3 regions of the Romboutsia hominis genome follow, and region 2 is predicted to be linked to each of the others. Evidence: riboswitches for the same ligand, from Rfam matches in the RefSeq annotation. Region 2 holds a riboswitch; each other region holds the start of a gene.
What was found. A riboswitch is a leader RNA that binds a small molecule or an ion and turns the genes downstream of it on or off. The one in region 2 is predicted to bind thiamine pyrophosphate.

Region 1 (10,367 bases), 940 kb from region 2:
ATTTAACAAATACTATATTTACTTCTGATGTATCTAATGTTTTAGATAGTGTAGGAGATGCTATGATTTCTAGCTCTTCTGATATAAACAACATATTAGAAAGTATAAATGTTATAATACCTCAAATAGATGCACTTTCTACTTATGGAATATCAAGTAGTGATGTTTTTGTAAAACAAGCAGGTAATATATCAAAAGAACTTAATAAGTTTGAAGATGATTTAGATAAGTTAGTAGAAAAAACTAAGATATTAACAGATAAAAATTTAGACAAGTTAATTTCAATATTAGATAAAAATTCAAAAGAGATAGCATCTTTTATATCATCACCTGTTAATGTTAAGACAGAAGAGTTATATAAGGCAGGTATATTTGGAGTCGCTTTAATGCCATTTTACTCAGTACTTGCAATATGGGTAGGAGCACTTTTATCTACATCACTACTTACAACAGAGTGTGAAGAATTAGCGGGAGAAAAAACTAATTTAGTTCAAAAACATTTTGGTAAAATGCTTACATTTATGACAGTATCATTAATACAGTCTTTAATAATTGCAACAGGTAATATATTTATATTTGATAAGCCTGTTAGTATACCTTTAATGTATTTATTTACTATAGTATCTTCTATACTATTTACTACAATTATATTTACATTAGTTTCTTTATTTGGGAACTTAGGTAAAGCTATAGCTATAGTTATTATGGTCTTCCAAATAGCAGGTTCTGGAGGGATATATCCTATACAAACTAACCCTAAGATATTTGAAATATTACAACCATATTGGCCATTTACTTATGCTATAGATGGATTTAGAGAAGCTATAGCAGGACCTAGCATGAGTGCTGTATATTATGATTTATCTATGTTAGCAATATTCTTTGTAATATTTATATCATTAGTCATATTTAAGAAAACTTTCCATAATATAACTGAATTTATGAATGATAAGTTTAAGGAGTCTGGTTTATAGTTATAAATAATGGTAATTATTTAACAAATAAATATTGAATAGCATTTCCATGACTAGTAAAATAATAATCATAATAAACATTAAGGAAGTGACAATATGAACAAGGATTATTATTGCCCATACTGTAAATCTAAATTAGATGTACTAGATGGATGAGGTACTATTAATTATTATTGCATGGAGTGCAATATGCTTATATCTAGAAAGAAGATATTGACTAAAGAAGAATTAGAGAATATTGATATAGAAAATAAAAATACCTAAAGGAATAATTCCTTTAGGTATTTTTATTAACATTACTATTAGTTATTATCTATTTCTCTTCTTGGGATAGTATATTGAATAGCATTTTCAATTTGCTCTAAATATCTTTCATCTTTTGGGGCAACAAATAGACAAGTATAACCTTTTTTACCAGCTCTACCAGTTCTACCAATACGATGTATGTAGTCTTCTGAAGTTTCTGGTATATCATAGTTATATACATGAGTAACACCAGTAACATCAATACCTCTAGATGCAACATCAGTAGCTATAAGATATTGTATATCTGCATTTCTAAAAGATTTCATAATTCTTTCACGTTTTGATTGAGGGATGTCGCTGTGAAGTTTAGCACAATTATACCCTCTTTGACAAAGTGCTTCATCTAAAGCATCTGCTCTTCTTTTGGTTCTACAGAAGATTATAGCTAAAAAAGGATTATCTTTATCAAGTACAGAACATAGTGCATCTTGTTTTCTTCTATCTGTAGTTTCTACAACTTCTTGATTTATATTTTCAAGTGTTATTTCTTCTTTTTCTATAGATACAACAACAGGATTAGTCATATATCTATAAGCTAATTTTTTAACTTGTGAGTTCATAGTAGCGGAGAAACACAATGTTTGACGCTTTTTAGGAACCTCCTTTAATATAGCTTCAACTTCATTTTTAAATCCCATAAATAACATTTGGTCAGCTTCATCTAGTACAAAAGTTTTTAACTTACTAAGATTTACAGTTTTTCTATCTAAGTGATCTAAAAGTCTTCCTGGTGTAGCTACTATAAGGTGTATATTTCCCTTTAACTTTTTTAATTGACCTGCTATATCTTTTCCACCATAAGCTGATAATACATTTATATTCTTACCTTTTGAAAGTTCAATGGCTTGTTCAGTTATTTGAATAGCTAACTCTCTTGTTGGTGACAATATAAGTGCTTGAACATAATTAGCGTTTGGATTAATATTTTCAAATATAGGAAGTAAAAATGCTAGAGTTTTTCCCGTACCAGTTTGAGCTTCTGCTATAACATCTTTTCCAGACTTTATAAATCCAATACTTTCTTTTTGTATAGGTGTAGGAGAGTTAATTCCCCTATTTTTTAGTACATTTACTAAATCTTTACTAATTCCAAGTTCTTCAAAATTCATTATATATTACCTCTTAATATCTTTATAATTTGAGCAACGGATTTGACCGAAATAGTTTGCCAACACGTTGCTTAAAGCATTAGTGAACGTTATATCGTTGCAACATAGAAATAGTTATCCTGAATGTCGCTTAAACGAAGTAAACTTTTTATTTATATTTTCCGTATTAATAAATAATATCATATAGTTATAATTAATACTAATAATATTATTTATTAATATAAAATATTAATGTTAGTTTTATATATTAATGGGTATTAAGTAAATGTTAGTATTTATAAATATACAGAAGATTTTATAAATTATAATTAAAGTTGATTTATTTAGATTATAGAAATATACTATAAGTATAAAATAAAATATTTGCTAGGGGTGCCGAAAGGCTGAGAGACGAAACGTTAACCCTTGTACCTGATCTGGATAATACCAGCGTAGGAAAGCTTGATAATATATTATTATATTATATATTAAATTAGAAATTAAGGCTATATTCCAATGTTGGGGTATAGCTTTTTAATTGCAAAAATATATGATATTGAAGTTAATTGAGGAGATAACAAGCTTTAGCAAATTAAATATTTAATAAATAAAAGGGAGAAGATCATATGAAAAACTACAAAATACCTACACTGACAATAGCAGGTTCAGACTCGTCTGGTGGAGCAGGTGTACAAGCTGATTTAAAAACATTTAGTGCAATAGGAACTTATGGGATGAGTGTTATAACAGCTATAACAGCCCAAAATACTAAAGGTGTATTTATGGTAGAAGATTTAAGCAAAGAGATAATTAAAAAACAAATAGAAGTTGTATTTGATGATATACGTCCAAAATCTTTAAAAATAGGTATGGTATCTAGTGAAGAAATAATAAAAGAAATAGCAAAAACTCTAGATAAATACAAACCAGAAAATCTAGTTATTGATCCGGTAATGATATCAAAGAGTGGATATTCACTACTTAAGCCAGAAGCTAAGCAAAGTATGATAGAGTATCTTATACCAATGGCCTACATAATAACACCAAATACACCAGAAGCAGAAGAAATAACAGGTATTAAAATAGACAATGTTGAGGATATGAAATTAGCAGGTCAAAAAATATTAGAATTAGGTCCGAAGTTTGTACTTATGAAGGGGGGACACTTAGACGGTGATGCTGTAGATATACTTATAGGCAAAGATATATTTAAAGTATATAAGAGTGAAAGGCTATATAGAAAAAATACGCATGGAACAGGATGTACACTATCTTCAGCAATAGCTGCACACTTAGCATTAGGATATGATATATGTGAAAGCGTAAAAAGAAGTAAGGAGTATATAACAAACGCAATAAGATATAGTTTTGATATAGGAAGTGGAGTAGGACCTGTTCATCATTTCTATGAAATAGAAAATAAGAAAATATAGTATTGGGGTAGAGAATATGTATAGTTTAATAAATAAAGTTAAAGAAATTAATCCATTAGTACTTCATTATACTAATGAAGTAACTATAAATGATTGTGCTAATATAACATTGGCACTAGGAGCGAGTCCTTTAATGAGTTTTTCATATGAAGAAGTAGAAGAGATTGTTCAGGTAGCAAGTTCAGTAGTTATAAATATAGGTACTATGAAATCTTCTAACTTAGAATTATTTTTACAAGCAGGTAAAATGGCCAATAAGTACAATAAACCTGTTGTACTTGACCCAGTAGGAGTATTTGCTACAAAAACTAGGGCAAATTTTGTAAAAAGATTATTAAATGAAGTAAGATTTACTGCAATAAAAGGAAATGTAGCTGAGATTAAATATATAGGTGGATTTGATGTTAAAGGCAAGGGTGTTGACTCTTTTGATGATGACAAAAATATTGATGAAGCTATAAAAAAGATTGCTAACAAATTAGAATGTGTAGTTTGTGCAACTGGAAAAGTAGATAGTGTAACTGATGGAAATAGAATAATTAAAATATATAATGGAACACCTAAGTTAAAGTATATAACTGGTACAGGGTGTATGTGTGCTAGCTTAATGGGATCATATCTTGGGAGTAGTGATAAAACTTTAGAGGCTATCTCTATGGGGATAATGACGATGAGTTTATGCGGACAGCTAGCTGATAAAGAAAATATATCTATAGGAGACTTCAAAGTTGAGCTTATGAATAATATATATGACCTAGATGAAGAAAAGCTAAATAAATTTGGAAAGGTTGAGGTTATATAATGAAATTTACAGATTATTTATTTGAAGAAGTTAAAAATATATGGCAAGAATACTTAGAACATCCATTTATAAAAGAACTAGGAGAAGGTACTTTACCTAAAGAGAAATTTAAAAATTATTTAGTACAAGATTATTTATACCTTAAAGAATTTGGTAAAGTATTTGCAATGTGCTTAATAAAGTCAAAGACTATAGAGGAAATGAACTTTTTCAGTAGAGCCATAAGTGCATCGATAGAATATGAAACAGCAGTACATGTTAGTTATATGAACAAATTAGGAGTACCACCAAAAATAGCAGAAACATGTAAATATGAAATAACAACAGATAATTATACTAGTTATATGCAAGCTATAGCCTTAAAAGGAAATTTAAGAGAAATTGTAATCTCTACAATGCCTTGTAACTGGAGCTATAATTATATAGGACACTATCTACTAGATAATTACAAAGAGACATTAGAAGGAAATTACTACAAAGAATGGATAGATATGTACTCTGAAGGAAAATTTGACGAGAATCTAAGGGAGTGGTTAGATTATGTTAACTATTTATGTAGAGATATAAGTAATGAAGAAAGAGAAAACTTAAAAGAAATATTTATAAAATCAAGTTTACATGAATTAGAATTTTGGAATATGGCCTATAAAGAAACTAAGGAGGGAGACTTATGTCTAGTTTAAATAATATATTAGGAATAGTTATATTAATCGTTAGTATAGGATGGTTTTGCTTGTATCTAAAAGATATGAAAAATAGAAAATTAAGCACAAAAGAAATAGTAATAATCGGTATGTTTTCAGCAATGTCTTATATACTTTCTATGATTCAATTTATAAAATATCCTCAAGGCGGGGGAATAACTTTATTTTCAATGTTACCTACAATGCTACTTGCTATACTTTACGGTAAAGAAGTTGGGATAACTGCAGGTTTAGTTTTTGCTTTAATAAAGTTAATAAGTGGACCAACAATAATACATCCAGCTCAGTTTTTATTAGATTATATACTTCCAATGATGGTACTAGGGTTAGCAGGAATATTTGGAAGAGATAAAAAATTTAATATATTTGCAGGATGCATATTAGCAACTAGCCTTAGTGTTTTAATGTATATAATATCAGGAGTATTATATTTTGCACAATATGCACCTAAAGGAATGAATCCTATAGTATATTCATGTGTATATAATATATCAAGTGCAGGTGTAGAAGGATTATTAACTAGCATATTAATATTATTTATACCTATAAAGAGGTTTAGTAAGGTTTTAAATATATCAATTAGCCAATAAATACTAAAAAATTAATATAGGAGATAAAGATGAGAGAAAAATTAAAATTATATTTAGTTACAGACTCAGATATTTTAAAAGGTAGAGATTTTTATGAGTCTATAGAAGAAGCATTAAAAGCAGGCGTAAAAACAGTTCAATTAAGAGAGAAAAAAGCATCAGGAAAAGAATTTTTAGAAAAAGCTTATAAATTAAGAGAACTTACAAAAAAATATAATGCAATTTTTATAATAAATGATAGAGTAGATATAGCAATGTTAGTAGGTGCAGACGGTGTTCATATAGGACAAAGTGATATACCATGTAGTGAAGTTAGACATTTAATAGGGAATGATAAGATAATTGGGGTATCTACTCAAAATCTAGAATTATCACTTAAGGCAAAAAATGATGGTGCAGATTATATAGGTGTAGGATCAATGTTTACTACAACTACTAAATTGGATGCAAAACATGTGAGTATAGAAGAATTAAGAAGTATAAAAGAAAATATAGATATACCAATAGTATGTATTGGTGGTATAAATCTATCTAATATATCTGCTTTAAAAAATGAAAATATAGATGGATATGCAATAGTATCAGAGATATTAAAATATGATGATATATATGGTCAAACTAAAAAATTTATGGATGTTATATAATATAAAAAAAGAAGATGCTTTTAAAAGTATCTTCTTTTTTATTATAAATTAAACTCTAAAAAGGTAATACAATTCAAGGAAATTGCCTAAAAGTGTAGAATACTTATTAAGGGTTATATTTGGGGGAGATAAGAATGAAAGAGTTTTTTAATAATTTGAGTGATAGTATATTTATATTAGATAAAGATTTTAATATAATATTTTGTAACAATAAGTTATTAGAGTATATAAATGAAAAAGACATTAATTCCTTAAACATAGATATAAGTAGTAAAGTAAAAATAGAAAAATTAGAGTTTAAAAACTACTTCGATATAGGTATAAAACTAAATACATCAAATGGAGAATTTGAATTAAGCACTAATATAACTAAAACGAAAGATAATGGTACATATATATTAGTAAGAGATATAACTGACAATAATATAGATAATATGGTAATTAATATAGATAACAATAGAAAAAGGGAGTTTAAAAATTCAGAGAAATTAATATATGATATGAGTGCTATCTTAGATGAAATAAAAAAAGACAGCGATATATATAAAATCTTAGAAAATATAGATTTAGAAGGTACTATAATTAACTTTATAGATGAAATAAAAAAAGTAGAATTTATAAAAAAGGATTTGGAGGTATTCTTAAGTATATCTGCAGATGTAATAGGAGCTATAGATAGAAATGCTTACATTAAACTTTTTACAAAAGAATGTAATAAAATAACAGGATTTAATGAAGAAGAATTAACATCAACTAGTATAATAGATAAAATATATGATGATCATAAAGAAGAATTTTTAAATATCTTAAGTTTAAAGGATGGAAATGTAAAGGTAATAGAAAATAAAATGATATGTAAAGATAATAGCTATAAATGGCTGAGATGGCACTTAAAATATATAAAAGAAAGAGATATCATAGCATTTTCTGTAAGAGATATAGATAAAGAAAAAGAAGATGTAGAAGCTAGGCAAAAATTAGAGCAAAATATATATTTAGAGTCAATGAAAAATGAATTTTTCGCAAATATATCCCATGAATTTAAGACACCGCTTAATATTATGCTTGGAATAATACAGTTAATAGATATTAATATAGTAAAAGAAAATATAAAATTTAATGATAAGATAGATTTAGAAAATTATATTAAATTATTTAAGCAAAACCTATATAGGATACTAAGATTGGTAAATAATATCATAGATATAACAAAAATAGATGCAGGATATTATGAATTAGAGCTTGGAAACTATAATATAGTAAATGTAGTAGAAGAGATAAGTTTATCTGTAACTCCTTATGCTAAAAATAAACAAATTGATTTGGTATTTGATACAAACTGTGAGGAAATGATACTTGCATTTGATCCAGAAAAAATAGAAAGAATACTTTTAAATTTATTATCTAATTCTATTAAACATACAAGTATTAATGGATGTATTTATGTGAATGTAGAAAGCAAAGGAGATAGAGTGTATATATCTGTTTGTGATAATGGAGAAGGTATAGATAGTAATAAATTACAAAGTATATTTGAAAGATTTACACAGGTAAAGAGTAATATAGCAAGTAGTTATGAAGGTAGTGGAATAGGTTTATCACTAGTTAAATCTTTAGTAAATCTTCATGGCGGAGATATAAGTGTAAAAAGTGAGGTAGGAAAAGGTAGTAAGTTTGAATTTTATTTACCAAGCAAGTTAGTAAAAAGCAAAACAAATATAAAGAAATTTATATCAGAAAATAGTAAGATTGAAATGTGTAATATAGAATTTTCTGATATATATAGATAAAAGCATCCATATGGATGCTTTTATTTTTTAGTATTTTATTTATTTACTTCTTTTTTAGGGATTGTAGCTATTTTAAATTTAATTGCTATCAAAAATAGTGAAACAATAGGATTTATTAAGTTTAAGAATGCATATGGAAGATAGGCAAAAGTACTAACTCCTAATGTACCATAGATGTAAGCTCCACATGTATTCCAAGGAACTAAGGCAGAACTCATAGTCCCACTATCTTCAAGCGCTCTTGATAGCATTTTAGGATGAAGACCTCTTTTTGCGTATTCATCTTTAAACATTCTTCCAGGTATAACTATAGATAAATACTGTTCACCAGCTACTGTATTAGTCATTACACATGTAACCATAGTTGAAAAAACAACTCCAAATGTACCTTTTGCAAATTTAAGTAAAGCTGAAGCTAAAGCCTCTAACATACCAGTTTTTTCAAGTATTCCACCTAAAGCTAGAGCAGATATTGTTAAAGAAACAGTACTCATCATATTCATTAATCCGCCTTTAGATAATAATTCATCAACTTCTGCAACACCAGTATTAGAAACAAAACCAGTATGAGCTGCACTTATTATATCTCCAACTGATGCACCTTGAAATACTATAGCAAATACAAATCCTAAAATAGCACCAAATATAAGCCCAGGTATAGCAGGAACTTTAAATATTACCAGACCAATAACCACTATTGGAGGTATAAATAATATAGGTGATAGAGTATTAAATGAACTAGCCAAAGTATCTCTTATTAAATTAATATTAGACATGTCTAATTCTTGTCCTCCATATCTCATACCTATTATACTGTAAAGTACAAGGCATATTAAAAGAGAAGGTATAGTTGAATAAAGCATATAATTTATATGTTCAAATAAAGTAGCACCAGCCATAGCAGGAGCTAAGTTTGTTGTATCTGATAGAGGAGAAAGTTTATCTCCAAAATAAGCACCTGATATTATTGCTCCTGCAACTATAGGTGCTGGAATTTGAAGACCTTGCCCAATACCTAAAAGAGCAACTCCAACAGTTCCCATAGTACTCCATGATGAACCAGTAGCTAAAGAAACTATACCACAGATAATAGTAGTAGCTGCTAAGAATATTCCTGGAGATAAGATTTTTAATCCCCAATAAATCATAGATGGAACAACACCACTAATTATCCAAGTTCCAATAAGCACACCTATTATCATTATGATAAGAATAGCCTGCATGGCCATTTTTATAGAAGAAAACATGCTTTCCTCTAATTCGCTCCACTCAAATCCAAGTCTGTAAACAGCTACTAAGCCAGCGACTATAGCTCCACCGATTAAAGGAACATGAGGAGAAGCTCCGTATTTAAATATAGATATACCTAGAAATAAAGCTAAACATACAATTGGTATTAATGCATCAACTAAGGTAGCTTGCTTTTTTTCTCTTTTACTCATAAAATAAAAGTCCCCCTTAGAAATTTATAATTTTCACTAGAAGTAAATAAAAATATGATTACAATTAAATAAAGCAAATAATATGCCAGATGTATATGATAATAAATAAAAAAGTATTATATATGTAATTAATTAGAAAATTATCTAAAAATTAAAAAAATTATAAAAATATAAAACGCGTTATTGCAAAAAAATAAGCAACTATGCAAAAAAATTTGCTGAAAAGCAAAAATTACTATTTAGATTGGTTAAACTAATTAAAACGATAAATCAGGAGAAAGATATGAATGATTTAATTCTTACGCTGCTTAATTTAAAATACATAGGAAATAAAACAATAGAATACATACTACATATTAGCAAAAGTACAAAACATAATGAAAAAGAGATTTTACATTTACTGGAAGAGGCAAATTTGAAAGGTAAAACAAAACGAATATATACGTTAGATGATATAAAAATAGCTATTAATAAAACATATAAAATTAAAGAATCTTGTATAAAACAAAATATAAAAATTGTAAGCATACTAGAAAGTAGCTATCCTGAAAAGTTAAGACACATAAATGATAGACCATTATTACTTTTTTATAA
Region 2 (10,367 bases):
TTAAATTATATAAATTAAACTTACATTTTATTTATACGTATGCACATAATAATATAATAATTATGGAAGGTAGGAATTGCTATGAAACATAAAGATATTAAGAAATTTAGTATATTACTTTACATTATTTATATTTTATCTATAATATTTTTTCTATTTAACAAAGAATTTGGAAAAAGCGTAATTAGCTTAATTTCGCTTATAATTACTTTTGTGCTTACTAAAGCTTATTTAAAAAACTTAGCTATACTTGACTGCCCATTGTACATAATTGGAAACATTTTTATATTATCTTCTTTTTTACTAGGTTCATGTTATAGACTTTACGATATAATCCCATTTTATGATGATTTTCTTCATTTTTGGTCTGGATTTATATCTGTTAAAATTGGATTTAATATACTAAAAAATATTAGTAGTAAAAATAATAAACTTTTAATATGTATGATTCTTTTCTTCTTTGCAATGGGCATATCAGCAATTTGTGAAATATGTGAATATTTACTAGATGTCTTATTTAAGATGAATACGCAATCTGGCGGTTTAAAAGATACCATGATGGATTTAATAGATGCTTCATGTGGTGCTTTTTTTATGATTGTATATTACTATAGAAAGTATTTAAGGTAAAATATTATATTAAACTCAACACTATTAAATATAAACAAAGCTACTTAACATATGTTAAGTAGCTTTGTTTATATTTAATATATCTTTTTACAGTAATCATTGTTGAATATAAATAAACAATGAATTATTATATATTTTTCTATAAAAGCTAAATTGTTTAGCCTAGCCTTTTAATAGCTCCTTGGCTTACTTAAGAATTCTTGAACACGTTTCTTCTCTTTCTCACGTTTAGCTTCTTGTTCTTCTTGCTCTTGTTTTAATGCATCTTCATATTTAATGTATTCTATTCCAGCTTCTTCAAATAGCTGCTGGCCTAAGCCTGTAGGATACTCTCCTTTAAATATTACTTTTTTTATTCCTGCTTGAATAATAGATATTGAGCAAAATACACAAGGTTGAGTAGTAGCATACAATGTAGCTCCTTCACAGCTTATTCCATGTTTAGCACATTGTATTATAGCATTTGCTTCAGCATGCCCAGCTCGACATAGTTCTAAGCCTTGTCCTGAAGGTATACCTCTTTTTTTTCTCTCGCAATAGCCAATATCTGAACAATGAATAGTTCCAGCAGGACTTCCATTATAACCTGTAGCTATAATTTGCTTTCCTTTTATAATTACAGCTCCTACTTGTCTTGAAACACACGTACTTCTAACTTTACTATCTTCGGCTATATCCATCGCCCACTCTGTAAATAATTTTCTCATATGATATGCTCCTTCTGTTCATTTATTATTTATAAATATCTTTATATGTCAAAATCCCTATAACCTTAGTTAAATCTAATCATTATACCCGCATCTATAATCTTATTTTTTATTTTCTTAAAATCATCTTAACTCACACGTCATTATTTTTTCAAGAGTTATTATAAATTTGTAATATTTAACTACTTATTTAACATAAATGTATATAATATATTTTTTTAGTAATAATATTACTATCCCTTTAATCATGCTCCTTAGTCATTAATTTTATATAGCTTTATTTTTCAGTTTATTATTAAAAAAAGACAGAAATAAATTCTGTCTTTTTTTAATAATAGCCCTTAAGCATCTACTTAAAGGCATAATATATATTTATATAACATAAAGTTTTGAAATTATCTTATCATATTTACCTCTAGCCAAGCAAATACCACCTGCATACTTTATATATTCTTCTTCACTAAGTTTTCCTTCTTCAACTTCACTAAATCTATCAATAATATTAGAATTATCTAAAAAATCTTCTACACTTTCTAATATACAAATTAAATTTATCTTAAACCCATCTGAATTTAACTTTCTTTCTTGTTTTTCTTCTTTTAAATACACTACTTCATGTTCTTTGTCTAACGTAACCTTTACGAAATCTGAAAGCCTCTTTTCTGTTGGTAATAATACTGAATATTTTTCCATATCTAAAAATATTTCATACAATTCTTTTAGTCTTGCTAACTCTGAACTCATCCTTAATCTCCTTTATATAGCCTACCTATTAATCGTGGTTATACTTTGTACTTTCATTATAATTTCATCTACTTAATTCGTCAACTTTTTACACTAAAATGGTTTTAATTACTAAAAAAAGCATTGAGTTGTTTACTGACTTTCAACTCAATGCCTGTTAATTATTTATTTTTTTTATTATATTCTCTTAGTAGCTGTTCTTCACCCATTTCTACTAATCTTCTACTCATCACACCACCTAAGTTTCCACCTATATGTCCATTTTTATATGATGTATCATTAGATCCATCTATATGACTATTTGATATTCCTAGTTCATTTGCTATTTCTAGTTTCATTTGATTTAGAGCTTGTTTAGCATTACTTATTGCTGGTTTTTTAGACATTTTAATACCTCCTTAAACTTTCTTATATATTTTTATCAAATTTAAATGATATTATTATGTATTTTTGATTTATAAGATTATTAAAATGCTTTTACCTAATATAAAACATTAAACTAAAAAATCACTTGGTTTTATCCAAGTGATTTTTTTATATTAAGAAATCTTCATCTTTTAATTCTTCATATACACCTTTTTGATATCCATTACCTTTAGTCGAGAAAAAGTCGTGATTTTTGGTTTCTGTACTTAGCCCATTTAGTACTATTGGGTTTATTTCACTTACTTTATAGTATTCATTAAACCCTAAATTCTCTAATGCCCTATTAGCATTGTATTTTAAGAAATTTATAACTTCACTTTCAAGACCGCTATCTTTGTATATAGTGTTTGTATAGTTTATTTCATTTTCCATTAAATCTTCAAGTATTTTGTACATTCTATCTTTTAATTCTTCTTTTTTAGCTTCTTCAAACTTTTCATATATTTCTTGAGAAAGAAGTCCTATATACTTTCCATGTAGTGATTCATCTCTAAGTATAAGAGATATTATTTCTCCACTTGCAACCATTTTACCTTGGCCTGCTAGATATAGTGGATAGAAAAAACCTGAGTAGAATAAAAAGCTTTCTAAGAATACACTTGTTACCATAGATAAATATAAACTTTCTTCATCTTTTGTATTTTTATATTGGGCTAGTACTAAGTCCGCCTTTTTCTGAAGTGTTTCTTCACTTTCTATCCATTTAAATAATTCTTCAATTTCATCATTAGAAAGCAGTGTCATAAATATAGATGAGTAACTTTTAGCATGTATTTCTTCCATAGTTCCCATAAATGATAATACTGCTTTTCTTTGAAGGTTATCTGTAAGGCTCATCATAGATGGTACCCCATCATTTCCTTGCTTAGTGTCTAGTAATGTAAGTCCACCTAATACTTTTTTATATAATTCTTTTTCTTTTTCATTTAATTCATTAAATACTTTTAAATCTTTTGAAACTGATATTTCCTCTGGTAACCAAAATTGTTTTACATTTTGTTCCCAAAAGGCTTGAGTAAATCCATCATCTTCTTTATTCCAGTTTACTGCTTTGTGTATTTTTTCTAATTTAAATGTCATAGTACTCCCCCTTATACTGAACACATAAGACACTCATTGTTGTCTCTAGTCATTTTAGTTCTTGTGTAGTAAAGACTTTTTAGTCCTTTTTTGTAAGCATATATATATAATCTAGCTATATCTCTAGTTGTTTTATCATCTGTTACAAATAATGTTGTTGATATACCTTGGTCAACATGATTTTGGACTGTTGAAACTATATCTATAACTTTTCTCATATCCATTCTATATGCAGATTGGTAATAAAGCATGTTTTCATTAGTTAAAAATGGCATAGGATATATAGTTGTAGAATCACCATATGTTCTAACTTCAACCGGCTCTGTAATTGGCATTATACTTGATGTTGCATTTTGAACATAACTAATACTTTGAGTTGGTGCTATTGCTGTTAAGTATGCATTATATAATCCATGTACTTTTACTTCATCTAATAAAGCTTCCCATTCTTTAGTTGTAGGTATATGTATACCTTCAAACAATTTTTTTACTTTATCTGTCTTAGGTAAGTATGAATTTTTATAATATTTTTTTAATACATTACTATCTTTTCCTTTTGCATATTCTGATTTTTCAAACCCAACAAATGTTTTATTTCTCTCTTTAGCTATATTCATAGATGACTTTATAGCAAAATGTCTAACTATTGCAAAAAATACATTACAAAAGTCTATTGCTTCTTCTGATGTATAAAGTATATTTTCTCTTACTAAGTATCCATGTAAATTCATAGCTCCAAGACCTACTGCATGTGACGAATCATTTCCATTTTTTATTGTTGGCACTTCATTTATACTAGTGTTATCAGAAACAAAAGTTAATGCTCTTATTGCAGTATCAATCGTATTTTCTATATCTTTATTATCCATTACATTAGCAATGTTTAAAGAACCTAAATTGCAACTTATATCTTGTCCCCATATATTTTCTCCAGCATATCCTTTTATATTTGATGGTGTTTGGTATTGAAATATTTCACAACATAAATTAGACATTTTGATTTTACCAACGTCTTTTAGTATATGTTCTCTATTTGCAGTATCTAAAAATACAACATATGGGTATCCACTTTCTTGTTGCATCTGTGCTATCTTTGTTAGCATTTTTCTAGGATTTATTTCTTTTTTTCGTATATCTTCATCATTTTTTAAAATATCATACCATTTTTCCATATCCATCTCATCAAGATTTATATTATATTTTTTATAAACAGAATGAGGATAAAATGCATAAGCCACCTCATTTTTCTCTGCCAATTCCATAAATTTATCTGGTATTAATGCCCCTAAAGATAATGATGCTAATCTTATTTTTTCATCTGCATTTATCTTTTTGGTATCCATAAGTAATTCAAAATCTGGATGAAATACACTTAAATATACAGCCCCGGCACCTTGTCTTGCACCCATTTGGTTAAAGTAGGTAAATGACTGTTCTAGCATTTTGGCAACTCCTACCACACCGCCTGCTGCTCCTTCTATGTCTTTAATAGGGTCTCCTGAAGCTCTTAACCTTGATAGATTAAGTGCTACCCCACCACCTATTTTAGACAAATGATTTGCTGATGAAATTGCATATGATATACCTTCTGTACTATCTTCTATAGATATCAAAAAGCACGATACCATTTCTCCTGCTCTAGCTCTACCTGCATTTAAAAATGTAGGTGTTGCTGGTTGAAATTCTTGTTTTACTAGTTTCTCTGCTAATTTTCTTACTAAATTTTTATCACCATTTCCAAGTGCTAAAGATACTATGAGAACTTTATCATTATAGCTTTCTAATATTTCTTTATTGTCATTAGTCTTAAGTGCATAGTTTTGATAAAACTTATTTGCACTCATATATGAATTAAATTTAAATCCATAATTTTTTATGATTCTTTCTATTTCTTTTATAAAATTTATATCATATCTTTCTATTACTTCTTTAGAATAGTAATTATTATCTATTAAATATGATAGCCTTTCTTCAAGACTATTAAATACCTTTGTTCTAGGTTTTATATATTCATTTATATAACTGTATAATGCTTCTTTATCTTTTTCTAATTGATATTTTCCTTCTTTATTTTTTATTATGACTTGATTATTTAGTTCTATCCAGTTCATTTTTCCCACCTTTTATTTAATGTTTTACTAATCATTATCTACCACTTATAGATATAATATTTAAACCAAATACTATATATTGTATATACACCAATAAAAGTATTCTTAATCTATTATTATATTTTATTTTTTTTATTCTTTTTAATATATAGTTTTTTCAACACATAAGGCATTGATAATTTTTTATAATTGCTTTTTTTATTTACAAATAATATTCATTATGATATTCTTAAGTTAAGTGGGAACTTATATTTTATATAAGTATTACGCTAGCCCAAATAAAGGCACTTATCTTTTGATAGGTGCCTTTCCGTTTTTATAAGTACAAAAAATTTCTTTACAATACATAAATAAAGAACTACAATGTTTTTGAAAAGATATCTAACTAGGGGTGCCTTTTAGGCTGAGAAATGATAAATTCATTAACCCTTCGAACCTGATGTAGTTTATACTACCGTAGGAAAGTTACTTTTGTGTTTATTAATAGCTATAAAACAAATATAGTCTATTTATTAATACATATTTTGAGAAGCTTTGCCTTATGGTAAGGCTTTTTTTATTTATTAAAATATAATAAGGGGGATTTTAATATGATGTATACTACTCAAATGGATGCTGCTAAAAAGGGGATAATTACTAAAGAAATGGAAATAGTAGCAAAAAAAGAAAATATGGATGTTAATATTTTGAGAGAGCTAATATCTAAAGGTAAAGTAGCAATACCTGCTAATAAAAATCATAAATCTTTAAATCCTGAAGGTGTAGGCGAAAATCTAAGAACCAAAATAAATGTAAATTTAGGTATATCAAAAGATTGTTGTGATATTGATGAAGAGATGAAAAAGGTTAATTTGGCATTAGATATGAAAGCCGAAGCTATAATGGATTTAAGTTCTTTTGGTAAAACCAAAGAATTTAGAAAAAAACTTATATCATCTTCTAATGCTATGATAGGAACTGTTCCTATATACGATGCTGTTGGTTTTTACGATAAAGAATTAAAAGATATAACTGCTAAAGAATTTTTAGATGTAGTAAGAAATCATGCAAATGATGGTGTAGACTTCGTTACTGTACATGCTGGTATAAACAAAGAAACTGCATCTGTTTTTAAAAGAAACAAAAGACTTACTAATATAGTATCTAGAGGCGGTTCTTTAATGTATGCTTGGATGGAGCTTAACCAACGTGAGAACCCTTTTTATGAATACTTTGATGAATTACTTGATATATGCGAAGAATATGACTTAACATTAAGCCTTGGAGATGCTCTAAGACCTGGGTCTATAAATGACTCTTCAGATGCTTGTCAAATAAAAGAATTAATGATATTAGGTGAACTTACTCTAAGAGCGTGGAAACGAAATGTTCAAGTAATAATAGAAGGTCCTGGACATATGTCATTAGATGAAATTGAGTCTAATATGTTACTTGAAAAGAAACTTTGTCATGGTGCACCATTTTATGTGCTAGGTCCTATAGTTACAGATATAGCCCCTGGATATGATCATATAACAAGTGCTATTGGAGGTGCCTTAGCTGCTAGTTATGGAGCTGACTTTTTATGTTATGTAACCCCAGCAGAACATTTAAGACTACCTAACTTAGATGATGTTAAAGAAGGTATTATAGCTACTAAAATAGCTGCTCATGCTGCAGATATCGCAAAGAAAATTCCTAAATCTAGAGATATAGATAATCAAATGAGTAAAGCTAGACAAGAACTTGATTGGGAAAAAATGTTTGAACTTGCTATTGACCCACAAAAAGCTAGAAGATATAGAAAAGAGTCAACTCCTAAACATGATGATAGCTGTACAATGTGCGGTAAGATGTGTTCTATGAGAAATATGAATAAAATAATGAGTGGTAAAGACTTAAATTTATTAAGAGCAGATAATTAGTTACATACTTAATTTAATATTATAAATATCTATTATATTCTTTGCATAACTAAGTTTCATCATATTTTAATGATTTACAAAAGAATACATAAAGTGGTATACTGTCCTTTATAAATATATATTTTTGGAGGAATATTAATGGCATTTATAATATTAATATTAGGTTTTATTTTCCTTATAAAGGGTGCTGACATATTTGTCGATGGTGCTGCTTCAATTGCTAGAAAATTTAATGTTCCAGCTATGGTTATAGGTCTTACTATAGTAGCTATGGGTACATCTGCACCTGAAGCCGCAGTAAGTATTACATCTTCATTAGCAGGACAAAATGATATGAGTGTTGCTAACATCGTAGGCTCTAACTTTTTTAACATACTTGTAGTGTTAGGTGTATCTGCAATAATTGCAAAGTTACCAGTTCAAAAAGATACTATAAAAAAAGATACTCCATTTTTAATAGGTATAAGCTTTATGTTGTTACTATTTTCACTTGATTTACATATAAATAGATTTGAAGGTATTTTTTTCTTATTAGTATTTGCCTACTTCTTAATAAATACTGTAAAAAGTGCTAAAAACTCTAATAATGAAGAAGACTTATCTGGTGGTGAAAGTGCTATAGCTATAGAAGCTGAAGTAAGTGAAGATGTTCCTATGTTTAAAACAATTATATTAAGTTTAATTGGTATAGCAGGAATTATTGTTGGTGGAGATATGGTTGTTGATTCTGCCACGACTATTGCAACATCATTTGGTATGAGTGCAAACTTAGTTGGACTTACAATAGTTGCAGTTGGTACTTCACTTCCTGAATTTGTTACTTCTATTATGGCTATAAAAAAGGGTGAAACTGAAATAGCTATAGGTAATGTAATAGGCTCAAACGTATTTAATATACTTTTAGTTTTAGGTTTAGCTACAACTATAAGTCCGATATCTATAAGTACATTTGCTCTTATAGATATAATATTTATGACATTTATAACAGTTTTACTTTATATCTTTATGAAAAAAGATAATTGTCTTGTAAAAAAACAAGGTTTTATATTAATAGCTTTATATATAGTATATATGATATATACTATAGTTAGGTAATCTAAAAAAGGAAGAACATAATTATGTTCTTCCTTTTTATTCGCTTATTATATTTGTATTATTTATATTCTTATATTCTAATTTATTTATTGCAAATATAATTCCAAAACTTATGATAGAAATTATTATTGAGCATATAAATATGGCTTTCATTCCATATAAGTCTATTATATTTCCATATATAAGTTTTATAACTGATGACCCAATTCCTATACAAAAAGTGTATATAGTCATGGCTGTAGTGTATAATTTTTTTTCTACTACGTTTCCTATAAAGTCAAAAACAGTTATAGTCATTATAGCTATTGCTACACCATGAGAAGCTGATGCTAATATAAATAATGCTATATTATTTGTAAATGTATATATTATCCATCTAATAAAAAGTGCAATTGCACTTACAGTAATCATTTTTGTATTTCCATATTTTTTTAAAAGATCTTTGGTCTTAACCATAAAATAAAGTTCTGGAGCTACCATAAACACAGTCAACATTCCTACAAGTTCCTTGCCTGCTCCTAAGTTTAATAAATGTATACCTTGGTAGGCGCTTACCCCATCACTTAAGGCAACAATACTTATACTTGCTAAAAGTATTAACACATATTGTTTATTAGTAAATAATTTTTTTATATCTACTTTTAAATTTAACTTTTCTTTAGACTCCATTTCTTTAGGTGTATTTAAATATGGAGTTATAAATAAACATAGTAGCATACTAAACATAAACATGTAGAAAAATGCCAAATCATTTCCTGTTAAATTCATTATATGACCACAAATAAAAGCAGATAGTGCATATCCTATAGAACCTAATACCCTTACTTTTCCATAATTTTTGTTTTGTTCTTTACAATATGAAGTTGTTATAGTATCTGCAAGTGGCAATAATGAATTTCTAAACATTTCAAAAAATATCGCTACTATAAATATCGGTATAAAAGACGTTGTTTTTGAATATAAATATCCCAGTAAAAATGCTACTAATACATTTATCCATAATATAAGCTTTTGTTTTTTTATAATATCACTTATAATCCCCCATATAGGTACAAGTGCTATACCAATTATAGATGGTATTGATACTATAATCCCTATTTGCGATGGACTAAAGTTTAATGTTTTTTCTAAGTATACAGGTAAATAAGTCATAAATGACCCCAATCCTATAAACATACATAAGTATTTTATATAAAATTTAGACATAATATTCCTCCTCTTATAAGAATATACCATAATATTGTTAGTTTTTGTACAATCATTTTTTTTATATTTTTTAGAAAATTTAGGTATATTTATTAGTATTTAAGGTAATTATTTAAATAAATAAAAAAAGTGTGTACATTTGCTTAAATAAGTGTTACACTTAAATTACAGTAAATCAAGAAATAATCTTGATGTAGGTTTATAGGAGAATTGAAAATGATTCAAGGAATAGTAAAATGGTTCAATAGTGAAAAAGGATTTGGATTTATATCTGTAGAAGGTGGAGATGATGTATTCGCTCATTTCTCAGCTATACAAGTTGATGGATTCAAAACTTTAGAAGAAGGTCAAAAAGTAAGCTTTAATATAGTTGAAGGTGCTAGAGGTCCTCAAGCTGAAAACATAACTATATTATAATCATATAGATACGTTTTAAAGACTCAAATTTATTTGAGTCTTTTTTA
Region 3 (10,367 bases), 1.5 Mb from region 2:
GTATCTTTATTTATATTTTTTTTAATCTTAAGATATAAATTTTCTAGCTCATCATTACTCAGATCTTTTTCTCTTAGTATTATATTTTTAACGCCACAATAAGATGCTTCTTTTATAACTTCAATATACCTATCATATTTGCATAGATGCCTATTCGTTATTAGATACATTAAAACCTTTCCCAATCTTTAAATATTTGTTGGTATCCAATATCTTTTAACATGGCTTTTATATCACTAACACTACTTTCATCACTAATTTTAAATTGAGATGTATCTTTACTATTTTGAGAATGCCCTCCTACATTTGTTGATACACCTGCACTTAATTTTGTAACTCCCAAAGGTATTAAATTTCTTCGCAATGATAAGCTTTCTCTAGTCGATAAATTTATACCACCTTGATTATCAAATAATCTCATAACAACCATAGCTTGTACTAAATCATTATCATTGATATCAATTATTTTTTCATAACATCCCTTAAATGGTCTTATTCTAGGTATTGAGTATGAAACGTCTACATGTGGATATTTTTTTCTTAAATATCTTCCATGCATTAATGTAAAAAAAGTTTCTTTTCTAAAATCATTAAGACCAAGTAACGAACCTATTGATACACTTCTCATTCCAGCTTTTATTCCTCTTTCTGGTGAGTCTAATCTATATTTATAATTAGATTTTGGACCTTTTAAATGTACCTCTTTATAAATATTTTCATCATATACTTCTTGGTATACAGTAAGCCCTTCAACGCCTTTATCTACTAAATATTTATACTCTTCTTCATCCATTGGATAAACTTCTATTGTAATAGATGGAAATTTATCTTTAAGAACTTCTACAGCTTCACCTATATACTCTACGTCTGAATGAATCTTACTTTCTCCAGTTAAAAGCAACAAATGCTTAAATCCCTCTTTAGATATTTCATTTCCTTCTATTTTAATTTCATTAATGTTGAGCTTTTTTCTACTTATTCCAGAATCTATATTATATCCACAGTATAGACATTTATTTACACAATAGTTTGCTATATACATAGGAGTATACAAAAGTATAGTCTTTCCAAAATATCTATTAGTTATCTCGTGTGCTTTTTGTGCCATTTCTTCCAGGTATTTAGTGGCTTTTTTCGATAATAAATTTAATAAATCATATTCATCTAAATTATCCTTTTCTAAACTTCTTAAAACATCATAATTTGATACATTTTCTAGATATTTATCTATATCAATATCTTTATACTTTTCTATAACATTATAAAAACTCAAATTAAACACCTACTTCACTTAAAAATCCAGTAAGAGGTGAAGATGCATTTGCAAAATTGCTTACTCTTCCTGTTTTAGCTAAATATGCTTCTCTTCCACCTTCAACTGCTAATTTGAAAGCATTCGCCATTTTTATAGGGTCGCCTGCACTAGCTATTGCAGTGTTTACAAGTACTGCTGCTGCCCCCATTTCCATAGCTTCCATAGCCTGAGATGGTTTTCCAATTCCTGCATCTACTATTATTGGTATATCTAATTCTTCTATCATTATTTTTATCATTTCTTTCATTTTAAGCCCTCTATTAGAACCTATTGGTGCCCCAAGTGGCATAACTGCTGCTGCCCCTGCTTCTATTAGCCTTTTGCCTGCATATAGATCTGGACTCATATATGGAAGAACTACAAATCCTTCATCAGCAAGTATTTTAGTTGCTTTTATAGTTTCTTCATTATCGGGTAATAAGTATTTTGTATCACTTATTACTTCTATTTTTATAAAGTTTCCACATCCCATTTTTCTAGCTATTCTTGCTATCCTAACAGCTTCCATATGATTAGTCGCTCCTGATGTATTAGGAAGTATTGTCATATTGCTAGGTATATGTGATAGTATATTTTCTTCTGTATTGTCTAAGTCTACTCTTCTTAGTGCCATAGTTATTATTTCACTGTTACTTGACTCTATTACTCTTGGTAACATATCATTTGAACTATATTTTCCCGTTCCTATTAAAAGTCTACTATTAAACTCATGTCCGTTTAATATTAATTTATCCATTTTTATCCCCCACATAATCTTATTTGTCTTCTATCAATATTTTTGTTGCTAAATTAGCCATGTGATTAGCACATATAGCCACCCTTGGTGCCATAAGCCCATCACCTTCTTTAGCTTCATTTATCTCATCTCCACATATGTAAAATTTATCTCTGATTTTTCTTGTTTTTATTATGTTAGAATCATAATATCCTGCCACTCCAGATGAGGATATTAAATATTTATCTCTCATTTTAGTTAAAATGTTATTTGCAATTTCTGCTTTGTACTTTGGATTATCAAAAGCCTCTATTATTATATCTACGTTCCCAAATTCATGTATATTTGATGAATCTATTATTTTGTTTATAGTTTCAACTTCTATAAATGGATTAATATTTTCTATATTATTTTTAAGTGCCTCGGTTTTATATTTTCCTATATCATTTATAAAATATTGTTGTCTATTTAAATTAGATGGTTCTACTATATCAAAGTCTGCTAGTATTAATGTTCCTACGCCTATTCTAGCTAAAGATATAGCTATATTTGAACCCAATCCACCAATACCTAATATTGCTACTTTTCCATTTTTTAATTTGTAGTGAACATTTGGAGTATGTCTGCTAACCATAAGATTTTCTAATTCTTCAAATTTTGGAATTTCACCCCTTTTTATTAATGTAACTCTATCATTTTCATATAATTCTAAATCTACATATGCATCTACTGGATGACCATTTAGTATTATTATATCTGCATCTTTTTTATATTTTTCTTTAACTTTATCTACTGTAACTATATCTTCATCAATATTTACAAGTAGCTCATTTATAAAAAGTTGCATCTTATCCCCCTCCAACAAACCTTATGACTTCTATAACATCTTCTTCTCTTAGTATATAGCTATCGTATTGATTATTTTCAATTATGTTTAAATTTATCTCTACTACTACGCTATCTTTTTTTACTCCAATATCTTCTAATAACTTTGATATTGTCATATCTGATTTAAATTCAAACTCTTCCCCATTTACCTTCACTTACATTTCCTCCTTTTAAGGATTATCTTTTATAAGATATAAAAATAATTATATAAATTTAACTTTAATAGCATTAAAAAAGCACTCTCTTTTTATAGAGAGCGCCTTATTTAACTAAAAATCTAGGTACATTAAAATATACGAGCTTCCCTACGTAAGAATTATCTTAATCAGGTTCTTAGAGTCTGAAAGTTATGGCTTTACTTCTCAGCTATCCAATCATAGCTCCCCTAGCTTTTATTTATTTTTACAAGTTGAGTGTAGCACAATGTATTTTCATAATCAACAAATTATTAGTTTATAAATAAACTATATATATATTTATTATACGAATTTTATTTAATTTCCCTATTAAATTAGTTAGATTTCTTATGTATAATAATTATATAGTTATTCAATAATTTCAATATACTTTGAATTATTCTATAAATTAATTCTTATAAAAAATTCGGAGGCGAAAAAAATTGATTTCAAAAGATACAAAGTACTTTTTTATAGTACTAATACTTTTTTGTATAATTGGATTTACAGTAACTATATCTACAACACAACTCAATATTTTAATATATGGTTCTCCTATTTTTATGTTATTTTATGCACTTTCAGGGTATTCTCCTGCTTTAGCTGGATTAATTACCGCTAAAAAGTTTTTGTCTAAAGATGAATTTGATAGATTTTTAAGGAACTGTGTAAATGCAAACAGGAGTCTAAAGGAATATTTATATGTTATTATTGCCGCTTTAATACTTTGGACCGTTCCATATATAGTAGTTGAAATGTTTAGAGGCTATGGTGCCTTACTAAAATCCCCATTAATATTTTTAAGTTGGTTAACTCCTATAATGATATTTGGGGGAGGATTAGAGGAAATAGGATGGAGAGGTTTTTTACTTCCTAAATTACTAAAGAAATATTCTCCTTTTAAAAGTTCTCTAATAATAGGTATTATTTGGTCCTTATGGCATCTACCTTTATGGTTTGTAGTTGGTACACCACAACAACATACTAGTTTTATTCCATTTGCTCTTAGTTGTATTGCTTCTTCTTTTGTACTTACTTACATATACATGGAAACTAATAGCATTTGGCTTTGTATATTATTTCATGCTTTAGATAATGCTTGTTCTTATGTATTTGAGTATGATGTGGATTTACATATAATTATAGCTCTAGCAACTTGTCTAGCTGGTTTTATTATATTTTATATATCAAAAAAATGTATAAAACTAAAATCTAAATAATTCAAGTTATATTAATAATAATAAGCTATTTTTTAATAATAAAAAACGTATTGAAATTTTCAATACGTTTTTTATTATTAAATGTTTATGGTATTACACTTGTTCTATAAGGCCATATCCATCATGTCTTTTATATATAATACTTGTTTTATTTGTCTCTATATTTCTAAATAAAAAGAATTGATGTCCTAATAAATTCATTTGAACAATTGCATCTTCTGGAGTTATTGGCTTGTCCATTTTAAATTTCTTTCTTCTTTTTATTACATCGTCATCTAAATCTATTTCTTCATATTCCTCTATATTATCAAATCTTATACTTTCATTTTTTCTATTTCTTCTTATCATTTGTGTTTTGTATTTTCTAAGCTGTTTATAAAGCTTATCATATAATAAGTCTATTGCTGAATATAAATCTTCTTGGCATTCTTCAGCTCTAACGATAGTTCCATGTTTAGTATATACTGTCGCTTCAATACTTTGATTTTTTCTCTTTACATCTATTTTAACATGTACATCAAAATCATCATTAATATATTTTTCTAGCTTTTCAAACTTACTTTCAATTTTTTCTCTTATTGCCTCTGTAACTTTTACATGCTTTGAAATTATTTTTACGCTCATAGTATGTACCTCCTGTATCTGGACTACATTTTTAAATATACAAGTTATCTTGTATATTTAAATAATAACAGGAAAACAATTACATTTTAAGGCTATTATTATATATTTTTTTGGTGTATTATAGAAGTTAAGGGGGTTTTTTATCTATTATCTTTTTTTATTTTTACCATCTTCTTTTTTACACTAATCTCTTTATACTTCTTTAATATAATTTCACCTTTGTGATTTAATATATCTACATAAGAACAAAGGTCTTGTACCTCTATTACACCTATATCTTCATTATTTATTCCCTCTATACTATTAAGAGCTCCAACAATATCTATAACTCTTATTTTCTTTTTCTTTCCAGCATTTAGGTATAGTCTCGTTACTTCACTGTGAACCTTTTTTTCTTCATTTCTATTTTTTCTATTTTTTAAAACTTTTTTATTATTTTCTTCAAACTTAGCTTTTCCTAAAGCAATATCTTCTTTTTTTATGTCATCTAGATCTTCTATTTTATATCCAATATAATGTTCTATTTCTTCCATATACTTTTCATCTTTTTGATTTACCATAGTTATAGATTTTCCAAAGCTTTTTTTTCTACCTGTCCTACCTATTCTATGTATATAGTTTTCTTTATCTCTAGGCACATTAAAATTTATAACTAAAGATATGTCATCTATATGTATACCTCTACCAGCTACATCTGTACTTACTAGTATATTAAACTTACCATTTTTAAAATCTTTTATCGTAAAATTTCTTTTGTCTTGAGACATATCACCATGAAGTTCTGTTACTAAAAACCTATCTTCCTTTAAATTTTTATAAAGTTTTGTAACAGTTTCTTTTGTATTGCAAAATATCATAACTGATACTGGAGCCTGAGAATATATTATATTTTTTAAAGTATCATACTTTTTTTTATCCTCTACTTTGACTGTCTTTTCTGATATTTGTTTATTATTTAATAAATTTTCATTTTTTACTTCTACCATTTCTGCATCTTTCATATATTCTAAGCAAATATTTTTTATATCTTTATCTATAGTCGCTGAGAATAGTCCTTTAATGCTATTTTTAGGTATACTATTAAATATAAACTCCATATCTTCTACAAACCCTTTTTTAAGCATTTTATCTGCTTCATCAATTATAAAATATCTTATACTTTCAAGGTTAATTGTACCCCTACTTATATGATCAATTATTCTTCCTGGAGTTGCTACTACAATATGAACTCTTTGCTTTAACTCCTTTATTTGATCTTTCATAGGTTGTTTTCCAAATATAGCACTACATCTTATTTTCTTCAATCTACCTATATTAGATATCTCTTCTTTTACTTGAAGTGCTAACTCTCTAGTGGGTACAACTATTAGTGCTTGAAGATTGTTATTATCCACTTCTACTGTTTCACATATTGGTATAGCAAAGCTCGCAGTTTTTCCACTCCCAGTTTTTGATTTGACTATTATATTTTCATATCTTAATAACCTTGGTATAACTTCACTCTGAACTTTCGATGGTGAATTATAGCCTAAATTATACAATGCTTTTAATATATCTTTATTTAATTTTAAACTCTCAAATTTATTATTCATTTAATTCCACCTTATCTAATTTTACTATTATTGTTTTATTAACCATCATAGAATATGGCTAATATGTTTATTTTATTTCAATGTTTTATTGTATTATGATTGTCTTTTTATTTTATTACTTTTATATTAGCATTTAACTAATATACACTAAATTTTTATTTTTTTCTATAATTGCTATTACTTAAGCCTTTATAATTTACTGCATATTTATAAAATATTTTTTACTTTAATTATAAAATAATTTGTATAAATTTTCTGAAAAATATTATTGACATATTCCCTTTAACTATATATAATCAATTTAAATATAAATTTTTTAGGAGAATATAAATATGATAATTAATACAAATCTAACTAACAATAAACAATTAAATATATCTTATTTTAGCTTTTGGCTATTGTAGTTGGTTTGTATTTATGAACGATAGATTAATCGTAGATACAAACTGGTACTTGTTTGTATCTATGATGGTGAAAGCTAACTTGTTATGTAAAGCCACATAGATAATACTATGTGGCTTTTTTATTTATCCTAGGCAAAATAAAAGTCACATGGTACATACTATGTGGCTTTTTTATATATAAAATAAAAAAGAGGTGTTATTATGAAAAAAAATATTGATATTATTGTTATTGGTTTCGCACTATTTTCAATGTTCTTTGGAGCAGGTAATTTGATTTTCCCACCATACATAGGTGTTACCTCTGGTAGCAATTGGCTAATGAGTTTCTTAGGGTTTATAATTGCAGATGTTGGTATAATACTACTTTCTATCAATGCAATAGCAAAGGCTGGTTCATTCCAAGATGTTATTGGAAAAGCTGGCAAAAGATTTGGGCTTACTTTAGAAGTAATAATGATGTTGTGCTTAGGTCCAATATTAGTAGTGCCTAGAACTGGTGCAACTACATTTGAAATGAGTATACTTCCTCTAAATAACTCATTTAATCCAATAATATTTTCAATTTTATTCTTTACACTAGTGTTTATATTAACTATAAAACCAAGTAAGGTTATGGATATTATAGGTAAATTTTTAACGCCTATACTTTTAGCAGCGTTAGCGATCTTAATAATCAAGGGGATATTATCTCCTATTGGTGAGTTAAATACTAATATTTCTTCTGATAATCTATTTATGAGAGGTGTAACTCAAGGTTATCAAACTATGGATGCCCTTGGATTAGGTGGTATAACTGCACTTGTTATGTCATCTTTCTTAAGTAAAGGTTACAGAAATAAGAAAGAAAATATAAGCCTTACGATAAAAGCATCTTTAATTGCAGGTATTGGGCTTACACTAGTTTATGGTGGACTAGCTTATCTTGGAGCTACAGTTTCTACGGTGTATGATGCTAGCATTTCTCAGACAGAATTACTAGTTAATATAACAAATCTTTTATTAGGAAATACTGGTACTATATTATTAAGTATAGTTGTTGCATTTGCTTGCTTAACAACTTCCATAGGATTAACTTCTGTTACAGCTAAGTATTTCGAAGATGTAACTAATAGAAAACTAAAATATGAATACATAGTAACCTTTATATGTGTATTTAGTGCCATATTTTCTAATTTAGGCGTAGATAAAATAATAGCTATTGCTGCTCCTATACTAACAGTGTTATATCCTGTTTCAATAGTTTTAGTTCTAATGAGCTTGTTTGGAAAAATATTTAAGAGAGATTCTGCTTTTAAGGGTGCTGCTTATGCAACATTATTAACAAGCTTGCTTACAGTACTTAGTAATCTAGGTATAAATATCCCTTTTATTAACAATCTTCCATTTGCTAATATAGGATTTAACTGGGTTATTCCTGCACTAATTGGAGCTTTTTTAGGCAAACTAATAATTAAAGAAAATAGTATATGTATAAATTCAAAGATTTCTTAATAAAAATATTCATATAAAAAACTAATAAAAAACCTTCAAATAATTAATAGTTGTTTGAAGGTTTTTTATAGATTTTATTAACTTATTTTATCTTTTTCAATTTTATCTAATGAACTAGCAACTGCTATTGCTGAAGCCATAGTTCCATTAACATTAAGCATTGTACGTCCCATATCTAATATTGGATCTATAGCAAGTATTCCACCTAATAGCGGGAAATATGCTCCCATACCCATACCTGATATAACTACTGAAACTGACATTGTTGCAGTACCTGGTATCCCAGCTATTCCTAACGAACTTATAGTTATTACTATAAGTAACATGATATAAAAACTAAAGTTCATAGGAGTACCAGACATATTAGCTACAGTAATTGCCATTAATGCTGGATAGATTCCTGCACAACCGTTCATTCCCATATTAGAACCTAAACTTCCTACAAAACTTGCTATACCTTGATCTACTTTAACATTATCTGTAAGTGTTTCTATTGTTACAGGCAATGTTCCTAAACTTGATCTAGATGTAAATGCTAATATAAGTGGTTTAGATACATTTTTTAAGTATTTTATAGGATTTACCCCACTTAAAGTTATTATTACTAAATGTACAATAAACATTATTGCTACACTTACATAAAGAGCTATTATAAAGTCCATAACATCTAATATTGATGTTACACCTCTATCTATTATCGTAGTAGCCATTAAAGCAACTACTGCATAAGGCATTAGTTTTATTACTGTTATAGAAACACTTATTATTATTTTATAAAATGCTTCTACTAAATCTACAAATGGTTTTATTATTTCTGAATACTTTTTATTAAGTCTCTTTACTGCTATACCTAAAAATCCTGCAAATATTACTACTGCAACTACATTAGCTTGTGCCATTGCATTTACTGGATTTGATGGTAATAAACCTCTTATAGTATCGACTATTGGTGTAACCTCTCTTATTTCTCCACTTTTTACTATCGCTTCGTGTCCTACTCCTAAGTTAAATAAATTTCCAACTACTATACCTATTATTGCTGCTATCGCTGTTGTTCCTAATAACATTACAATAGTCTTTCCTGTTAATTTACCTAGGTTTTCACCTTGCTTTAAGTTCATTATTACTCTTACTATTGAAACAAACACAAGTGGAACTACTAACATTTTTAATAAATCCATAAAACCATATCCAAATAGCCCATACCATTTAGATACTTCTGTTAACCAAGTTACCTTAGTAGGATCTTCTGGGAATCCTGCTATAGCATGGACTAATACTCCTAGTCCAATCCCTAATACTATTGATAAAATCATTAATTTATTAAATTTTATCTTTTTACTTAATTTATTTATTACAAAAAACATTCCTATTAAAATTGCTATTGATATTAAAGTCATATAATTCGTGACCATAAGAAATTCTGAAAAAAACGTATAATTCATGTATTGCCTCCTTCCGATTATTTTTATATAAAGTAAATGAGCTCATACCTGTTTTTTATAATATAACAAGTATGAGCTCTTGTATCAACTGGTAACTTTTTTGTAACCAGATTAATATCTATATAAAATTAACAATCACATTTAATATGTTTGTTACTCCAAAGTATCATAGTTTCCATTATTGGAAGTAACGAAACACCACATTCACTTAAATAGTATGTTGATTGGATATTATTTTTTAATTCTTTTTTGTCATTAATTACTATTCCATTTTCGATTAAAAATTCTAATTGTTGAATTAACATCTTCTTGCTACATCCTTCTATGCACCTTTGTAATTCTCCAAATCTTTTTTTATCATTACCAATTTCCCATATTATTTCACATACCCATTTTTTTCCGAGTATGTTTGATATGAATTTTAATGGACAATTATTTTGCTTGATATTGTTCAAACTATACATTAACGACCTCCTTTTAATTATTTTATATAGATT

Region 1: another riboswitch for thiamine pyrophosphate. It lies ahead of thiD (bifunctional hydroxymethylpyrimidine kinase/phosphomethylpyrimidine kinase); the one in region 2 lies ahead of thiC (phosphomethylpyrimidine synthase ThiC).
Region 3: another riboswitch for thiamine pyrophosphate. It lies ahead of thiS (sulfur carrier protein ThiS); the one in region 2 lies ahead of thiC (phosphomethylpyrimidine synthase ThiC).

The regions. Positions count from the first base shown of each region.
Region 1 is NZ_LN650648.1:866,773-877,139, forward strand. Features, by position in the region: gene FRIFI_RS04055 (YhgE/Pip domain-containing protein) at 1-974, shown strand, start outside; gene FRIFI_RS04060 (DEAD/DEAH box helicase) at 1,277-2,389, opposite strand; TPP riboswitch at 2,748-2,844, shown strand; gene thiD (bifunctional hydroxymethylpyrimidine kinase/phosphomethylpyrimidine kinase) at 2,995-3,801, shown strand; gene thiM (hydroxyethylthiazole kinase) at 3,818-4,603, shown strand; gene tenA (thiaminase II) at 4,603-5,286, shown strand; gene thiT (energy-coupled thiamine transporter ThiT) at 5,274-5,897, shown strand; gene thiE (thiamine phosphate synthase) at 5,927-6,541, shown strand; gene FRIFI_RS04090 (sensor histidine kinase) at 6,676-8,331, shown strand; gene nhaC (Na+/H+ antiporter NhaC) at 8,367-9,773, opposite strand; gene FRIFI_RS04100 (DNA-processing protein DprA) at 10,057-10,367, shown strand, end outside.
Region 2 is NZ_LN650648.1:1,803,673-1,814,039, forward strand. Features, by position in the region: gene FRIFI_RS08725 (DUF2238 domain-containing protein) at 82-630, shown strand; gene FRIFI_RS08730 (deoxycytidylate deaminase) at 801-1,337, opposite strand; gene FRIFI_RS08735 (hypothetical protein) at 1,710-2,081, opposite strand; gene FRIFI_RS08740 (alpha/beta-type small acid-soluble spore protein) at 2,243-2,467, opposite strand; gene nrdF (class 1b ribonucleoside-diphosphate reductase subunit beta) at 2,616-3,587, opposite strand; gene nrdE (class 1b ribonucleoside-diphosphate reductase subunit alpha) at 3,599-5,698, opposite strand; TPP riboswitch at 6,076-6,178, shown strand; gene thiC (phosphomethylpyrimidine synthase ThiC) at 6,289-7,602, shown strand; gene FRIFI_RS08760 (calcium/sodium antiporter) at 7,741-8,697, shown strand; gene FRIFI_RS08765 (MFS transporter) at 8,734-9,903, opposite strand; gene FRIFI_RS08770 (cold-shock protein) at 10,120-10,320, shown strand.
Region 3 is NZ_LN650648.1:344,676-355,042, reverse strand. Features, by position in the region: gene FRIFI_RS01605 (thiamine phosphate synthase) at 1-170, opposite strand, end outside; gene thiH (2-iminoacetate synthase ThiH) at 170-1,273, opposite strand; gene FRIFI_RS01595 (thiazole synthase) at 1,275-2,051, opposite strand; gene thiF (sulfur carrier protein ThiS adenylyltransferase ThiF) at 2,071-2,877, opposite strand; gene thiS (sulfur carrier protein ThiS) at 2,879-3,073, opposite strand; TPP riboswitch at 3,204-3,315, opposite strand; gene FRIFI_RS01580 (CPBP family intramembrane glutamic endopeptidase) at 3,538-4,314, shown strand; gene hpf (ribosome hibernation-promoting factor, HPF/YfiA family) at 4,408-4,938, opposite strand; gene FRIFI_RS01570 (DEAD/DEAH box helicase) at 5,079-6,530, opposite strand; gene brnQ (branched-chain amino acid transport system II carrier protein) at 7,136-8,425, shown strand; gene FRIFI_RS01560 (cation:dicarboxylate symporter family transporter) at 8,503-9,870, opposite strand; gene FRIFI_RS01555 (winged helix-turn-helix transcriptional regulator) at 9,999-10,334, opposite strand.